DNA from 3 places in the Bradyrhizobium sp. 2TAF36 genome. Region 2 is predicted to be linked to each of the others. Evidence: riboswitches for the same ligand, from Rfam matches in the RefSeq annotation. Region 2 holds a riboswitch; each other region holds the start of a gene.
The links. A riboswitch is a leader RNA that binds a small molecule or an ion and turns the genes downstream of it on or off. The one in region 2 is predicted to bind cobalamin.
Positions count from the first base shown of each region.

Region 1: another riboswitch for cobalamin. It lies ahead of AB4Z51_RS16595 (TonB-dependent receptor); the one in region 2 lies ahead of AB4Z51_RS09595 (ribonucleoside-diphosphate reductase subunit alpha).
Region 3: another riboswitch for cobalamin. It lies ahead of AB4Z51_RS30095 (DUF1636 family protein); the one in region 2 lies ahead of AB4Z51_RS09595 (ribonucleoside-diphosphate reductase subunit alpha).

Region 1 covers NZ_JBFRFR010000026.1:46,142-48,398, forward strand. The annotation lists gene AB4Z51_RS16585 (FixH family protein) at 1-333, opposite strand, end outside; gene AB4Z51_RS16590 (hypothetical protein) at 436-801, opposite strand; cobalamin riboswitch at 1,033-1,240, shown strand; gene AB4Z51_RS16595 (TonB-dependent receptor) at 1,441-2,257, shown strand, end outside.
Region 2 covers NZ_JBFRFR010000012.1:182,027-184,283, forward strand. The annotation lists gene AB4Z51_RS09595 (ribonucleoside-diphosphate reductase subunit alpha) at 1-1,314, opposite strand, end outside; cobalamin riboswitch at 1,437-1,654, opposite strand; gene AB4Z51_RS09600 (hypothetical protein) at 1,768-2,257, opposite strand, start outside.
Region 3 covers NZ_JBFRFR010000059.1:36,795-39,051, reverse strand. The annotation lists gene cobW (cobalamin biosynthesis protein CobW) at 1-595, opposite strand, end outside; gene AB4Z51_RS30095 (DUF1636 family protein) at 592-966, opposite strand; cobalamin riboswitch at 1,063-1,284, opposite strand; gene cobO (cob(I)yrinic acid a,c-diamide adenosyltransferase) at 1,325-1,960, shown strand; gene AB4Z51_RS30085 (cobyric acid synthase) at 1,984-2,257, shown strand, end outside.

The sequences.
Region 1 (2,257 bases), on a different contig from region 2:
CACGGACAGCGTCATCTGGTAGCGTCCAGCCATCGGCAGGTCCGTCTTGAAGGCGTACACACCCGGCTCCCTGGACGGCAGCGGCGCGACCGCCGATTCCATCTCGGCCATCCCGTCCGGGGCCATGTCGAGGCGGCTTTTGAAGATGACTGCGTCCGGTATCGGCTTGCCGGTCTGCTTGTTCGTCAGGCGAACGGCGAGCGTGACGTCTTCGCCCTTCTTCATCTGCGGAGTGACGGGCTCGAAGGCGTAGTCGCCCGCGCCCGCCATCGCGGCGGAAGCGGCAAGCGAAAGGGTGGCGGCGAGAGCCGCGGTGCTGATTTTGGAAAGCATTGTCCTGTCCTCATGAATTGATCTTTCGCCGTGGCGCGTGAAGCGCGCACGTCAGTCGTCGTCGCGAGCAGGCACGCCGCTCGCGTCTCGGGCTTTGCGAGATCAGATTCGAGGAGGTCGGAAAGGAGGACTGCCGCCGCGGAAGGAAACGACCTGATCCGGGGGAATAGCCATCGTGCTGGCCATGACGGCGAGACGTTCGAACGCCACGGGCCTGACATCACCGAGCGCGATGATCCCACCGACGCAGCAGAAGCCCATCCCGCACTTGTAGCCGCCGCTATGGGAGCCCGTTCCCTTCATGTCGGGACAACAATCGTCCATCGACATGTCGGCGTCGCCGCTCATGTGCATGGCCGTCTGCATGCCATCCGACGACATTGCGAGGTTCGCCGCGGACGCGCCAACCGGCAGCATCGCCAAGGATATGGCGATGGCGACTGCCAGGATGGTACGGACGAACTGCATCAATATCGACTTACCTTGTCGGGCCGGAACTCGGCCTCAGTAGCATACTCGGACACCAAAGGCAGTTATTGATCGTGGTCAAGCGTTCGTTACCCAGGCTCGTCCGGAGGCCGGGTTGGACGTTTCGACGCGGTCCTTCGGACTATCGTGCAAAACAGCAACACAAGGCCACCATCGACCGACCGGCCCGTCCAGCAGCCCGCGCGGATGTTGACGCGCTCATCCCCTGATGCCAGTTTCGTGATCGGTAGTGTCCGCAAGGACTCTTCAAGGGAATGCGGTGCGTCCACCTCAGTGGGCAATTCCGCGGCTGCCCCCGCAACTGTAGGCGGATAGCCGACGACCAAACGAACCACTGGAGCCCCGCTTGGGCCTCTGGGAAGGTGGTCGAAGGCGATGACCCGCGAGCCAGGAAACCTGCTACCAGCCATGGTCACGCGCGAACGCATTGGGCGGGGTGCCCTGATGTCGGACAAGTAGCCGGTGCATCCGCCGCCTGGGGCGAAGGTGGATGACTAAGGCAACCGCGGTGACGGTTTGTTTGCGTCGCCGCAGAGCGTTGTCGTGCAAAATCTTCATTTCCGTGCTGGCGCAAGGCCAGCGTTATCGCGTGCTTTCCTGATTACTCTGCTCTCGTCGGTGTCCTTGTCGTCCGCGGCGCTCGCGCAAAGCGCGGCGCAGGACAACCGCTCCCGGGAGGTCGGCCCGGTGATCGTGTCGCCGCCTGCGCCGCGACAGGCTCCTGCCGTCAGCCCCGGCACTCAGAAGCAGCGCGCGGCCCGGCGCGCCGCGGGACGCAATCGTGGCGCCCCTGCTGTCGCCGTTCCGGCCGCGCAAGCTCCGAGCGGGCCGGTACAGACGCCGCTCAATACGGCAGCCGTCACCGACGTCGGCTCCCGGCTCGGCATCACGGCGCGCGAGATGCCGGCGACCGTCGAGGTCATCGGTCAACAGACGATGCAGAACCTGGGCATCCGGACCACGACCGACGTCGCCAAGGCTGCAGTCGGCGTCACCGGCGGCGATGCGCCCGGCGCGCCCGCCATCTTCTCGATGCGTGGCTTTTCCGGCGACCAGATCTCCACGCTCTACAACGGAATCCCGATCGGGCCGTCGACCATGACCGGCCGTCCCATGGACGTGGCTGGTCTCCAGCAGGTCGAGATCATCAAGGGACCGGACTCGCTGGTGGCGGGCCTCGGTGCGACCGGCGGCGCCATCAACTACGTGAACAAGGCGCCGCACACCGGACCAATCGTCAACGACGCCTTCACTTCCTACGATTCCTTCAACGGCTATCGCGCCGGTTACGGATCGGGCGGCAGCACGCTGATCAACGGCCTCGACTACCGCTTCGACATCAGCCATTTCAACAACAAGGGCTTTATCGACGACACCTATTCGAAGCTCAGCAACGTCTCGGGCCAGCTGAACTATCGCGTCAACGAGAACCTGA
Region 2 (2,257 bases):
CGCGGTGTCGTTGGCAACCTTCAGGAACGGGATGATGCCCTGGCTCTCGCCGTTGGTGCCCTTGATGTGGGCGCCGAGCCCACGGACCGGCGTCCAGTCGTTGCCGAGGCCGCCGGAATATTTTGCCAGCAGTGCGTTGTCCTTGATCGACTTGAAGATGCCGTCGAGGTCGTCCGAGACTGTCGTGAGAAAACAGGACGACAATTGCGGACGCAGCGTACCCGAATTGAACAGCGTCGGCGTCGAGGCCATGAAGTCGAACGATGACAGCAGATCGTAGAACTCGATCGCCCTGGCCTCTCGGTCGATCTCGCGCACCGCAAGACCCATCGCGACGCGCATGAAGAAAGCTTGCGGCAGTTCGATCCGCTTGCCGCGGACGTGCAGGAAGTAGCGGTCGTACAGCGTCTGGAGGCCGAGGAACTGGAAGTTCAGGTCGCGCTCGGGCTTGAGTGCAGCCGCGATCCGGCCGAGGTCGAAGCGGGCCAGTTCAGGATCGAGCAGTTCGGCAGCGATGCCGGTCTTCACGTAGGCCGGGTAATATTCGGCATAGCGCACAGCCATATCGGCCTGCGAGGCGAAGGTCGGCCCGGCATGGACATAGGACAGCACCTCGCCGCGGAGCTTGTCCAGCAGCAGGCGCGCACTGACATAAGCATAATTCGGCTCCTGCTCGACCAGCGTGCGTGCGGCCATGATCGAGGCCAGCGCCAGTTCGTCCTGGCTGATGCCGTCGTAGAGATTGCGGGTGGTCTCGGTGAGCACGGGTGCCGCGGAGACGCCGTCGAGACCGGCGCAGGCTTCGCCGATAATCAGCGCAAGCCGCTTGGTGTCGAGACCAACGCGCGAACCGTCGGCGAGCGTGACATGAAGTGCCGGCGCGACAGCGGGCGTCGCTTCCGCGGCCGCCTCCTCGGCGCGCTGGCGCGACCGCTCCTCGCGGTACAGCACATAGGCGCGTGCGACCTTGTGGTGCTCGCTCCGCATCAAGGCGAGCTCGACCTGGTCCTGCACATCCTCGATATGGAAGGTGCGTCCCTCGCCTGCCCGCCGCATCAACGCAGCGACGACTTCGGCCGTCAGCTGCTCCACGCTCTCATGGACGCGGCGCGAGGCGACCGCACTGGTGCCTTCGACCGCAAGAAACGCCTTGGTCATGGCGACCGCGATCTTCGCGGAATCGAACGGCGAGACCTTGCCGTTGCGACGGATGATCTGCATGGCCGGCTCGCTCGAAGCAGGCGCAAGCGATTGTGGACGCAAATGAACGATGGGTGCGGAAGCGGTGTCCGCGTCGTGCAGGTTGAGTGACATCAAAGGGCCCCGTGATGCGCGCGTTGTGTTTGAACGGGGCTGTAAGGAAGGACGCTGCAGAAACGCCGGCGGCAGAGTTGCCGGGCGGTGCGTGCAAGCGACCGCCGGACACCCCGCCCGTGGACGTTCAGATCGTCGCGGCAGGTCTCCTGGCTCGCAGGTCGTCGCCCACTTCCCGTCTTCCCGGCGCGAAAGGCACCAGTGACGATTGTTCGGAAGCAGCTCGCTGCTGACAGTTGCGGGGGCAGCGCCGGAATTCCGCGCTCTCGCGCGGTTCACCGGCTTCCCTCTTAGCCACTAAATCTTGCGATCCAGCGGAACCGTGACGCCCACATGTGGTGACATATGCAGCCGGGTGTCAACGATTCGTTGCGGGCCGGAAGCGGTGTTCCCTGTGGAATGCGGGAGTTCCCGCCTGGCTCGCGCAACCCTTGGGATGACGCACATCCAGCATTACGCGTTCCGCATCGCGCGCCCGAACGGATCGACCAGGCGGACGATCTCGCAGGCGGCGACGAGGCCGGCGAGCCAGACGGCGCTGGTCAGCCCGATGCGCGTCACGATGGCCGCAGTGAACGCGCCCTCTCCGCCAAGGAACGGCGTCGCGGCAAGCAGCGCGAGCTCATAGGCGGCGTAGGCGGCGACGAGCGCGATGGCCAGCATCAGCGGCGTGCGGCCCTGCGGCAGCAGGCGGAGAACGGTCGATGCCGCTGCCGTCGACAGCAACGCGGCAGCACCGATGACAAAGCCCCAGGCGATGGTGCTGCCATCGATGGGATAGTGCAGCACGCCAAAGCCGATGGTCTGGTTCACGAGCCAGGCGCCGGTGACGACGAGCAGCGCCGGACGCATCGGCAGCATCGCGGCGGCGACGACGGCGAACGCCGCAAACGGCGTCGCGCAGGCAAGCGCGAAGCTCGCGAGCGCGCATGACACCGTCAGC
Region 3 (2,257 bases), on a different contig from region 2:
CCTTGGCGGCTTCGATCCCTGCGGCCCCCGCAAGATCGGCCTTGGTCAGCAGCACGATGTCGGCGCAGGCGATCTGGTCCTCGAACACTTCCGACAGCGGCGTCTCGTGATCGAGATTTCCATCCGCTGCGCGCTGCGCTTCCACGGCAGCCGGGTCCGGCGCAAAACGGCCGGCGGCAACAGCCTCGGCATCGGCCAGCGCGATCACGCCGTCGACCGTGATCCGCGAGCGGATCTCCGGCCAGTCGAACGCCTTCAGCAGCGGCTTCGGCAGCGCCAGGCCCGAGGTCTCGATCAGGATGTGATCGGGCCGCACCGGCCGCGCCAAGAGCTTTTCCATGGTCGGAATGAAATCGTCCGCAACGGTGCAGCAGATGCAGCCATTGGCGAGCTCGACGATGTTCTCCTCCGGGCAATTCGCATCGGCGCAGGATTTCAGGATCTCGCCGTCGACACCCTCGCTGCCGAACTCGTTGACCAGCACGGCGAGCTTCTTGCCGTCAGGGTTTGCGAGCAGATGCTGGATCAGCGTGGTCTTGCCGGAGCCGAGAAAACCCGTGACCACCGTCACAGGGACTTTTGCGAGCGAGTTCATTCGGCGGCCTCCGGCAACACGGCAATGGGGGGAATGCGGGCAAGCGACTGCTTGCGGAAGATTTCGGGACGGCTGCGCCAGGGCACGAGGCCGTCGGGCGCGGCGGCATAGGCCGCAGCACCCGCGACCACGTCGCTCGCATGGGCCTCTGACAGACGGCCATAGACATAGGACCAGCGGCCGGGCGCGCTGAGCGCAACCGAGCAACCCTGGCTGCATGCCGACAGGCATTCGACGGGAACCACATTGACGCCCTCGGGCACGCCGGCGTCGAGGATCGCACCATGCAGGCGCTTGCCGGGCGTCGTCTCACCCTCGTCGAGCGTCTGGCCGGCACGGCAGGTAATACAGACGTGAAGTGTGACGGTCATCGCCTCTTCCAGGATAAACAGCGGGAGGCGAAGAGGCACACGGACCATTCCCCCGAAGGTCCGTTTCCCCGTCGCGGAACACCCCGTCCGCCGGTCCAAAACTCGTCCGCGCTGGCAGGTCTCCCGGCTTGCGGAGCAGGGCTTTTGGCCCTTCGATCCCCGCCTTCCCGATCCCCTGGGGGATCAGTGGCTTCGGGCATCTCTCCGGTCACGGTCGCGGGGGCGGCTGCAGTTTGGAGCCGAATCTTGTCGATTCGGACCCTATCGCATTCCCTCTTCGCCTGTCATAGGACAGGAACCAACGCCGGGCCACCATTTGCCCCCGGCCGCCTCTTGTCAAGCCGAAGGACCCTGTCAGATGACGCCTGAACCGGATACCCAAACGGCCGAGGAAACCGACGCCCGCCACGCCGCGAAAATGGCGAAAATCAAGGTCGCCCGCGACAAGATCATGGCGACCAAGAGCGGCGAAAAGGGCCTCATCATCGTCCACACCGGCGCCGGCAAGGGCAAGTCCACCTCCGCCTTCGGCATGATCGTCCGCTGTGTCGCCCATGGCTTCCCCTGCGCGGTCGTGCAGTTCATCAAGGGCGCCTGGGACACCGGCGAACGGCGCCTGCTCACCGGCCATTTCGGCGAGCTCTGCCAGTTCCATGCGATGGGCGAAGGTTTCACCTGGGAGACGCAGGACCGCGCCCGCGACATCGCCGCAGCACAGGCCGGCTGGGCGAAGGCCAAGGAGCTGATCTCAGATTCCAATCTGCGCATGGTCGTGCTCGACGAGATCAACATCGCGCTGCGCTACGACTATCTCGACATCGCCGAGGTCGTCGACTTTCTGAAAACGCACAAACCGCCGATGACGCATGTCGTGCTCACCGGGCGCAACGCCAAGGACGAGCTGATCGAGATCGCCGATCTCGTCACCGAGATGACGCTGGTCAAGCACCCCTTCCGCTCCGGCATCAAGGCGCAAGCCGGCGTCGAGTTCTGACGACGCCAGATTCTGAAAACACCATGGCGCGCGCATTGATGATCCAGGGGGCCGGCTCGGACGTGGGCAAGTCGCTCATCGTCGCCGGCCTCGCGCGCGCCTTCACGCGGCGCGGCCTGCGCGTGCTGCCCTTCAAGCCGCAGAACATGTCGAACAACGCGGCCGTCACCGTCGACGGCGGCGAGATCGGTCGCGCCCAGGCGCTGCAGGCGCTGGCCGCCGGCGTCGAGCCGCACACCGACATGAACCCGGTGCTGCTGAAGCCGGAGACCGATGTCGGCGCACAAATCATCGTCC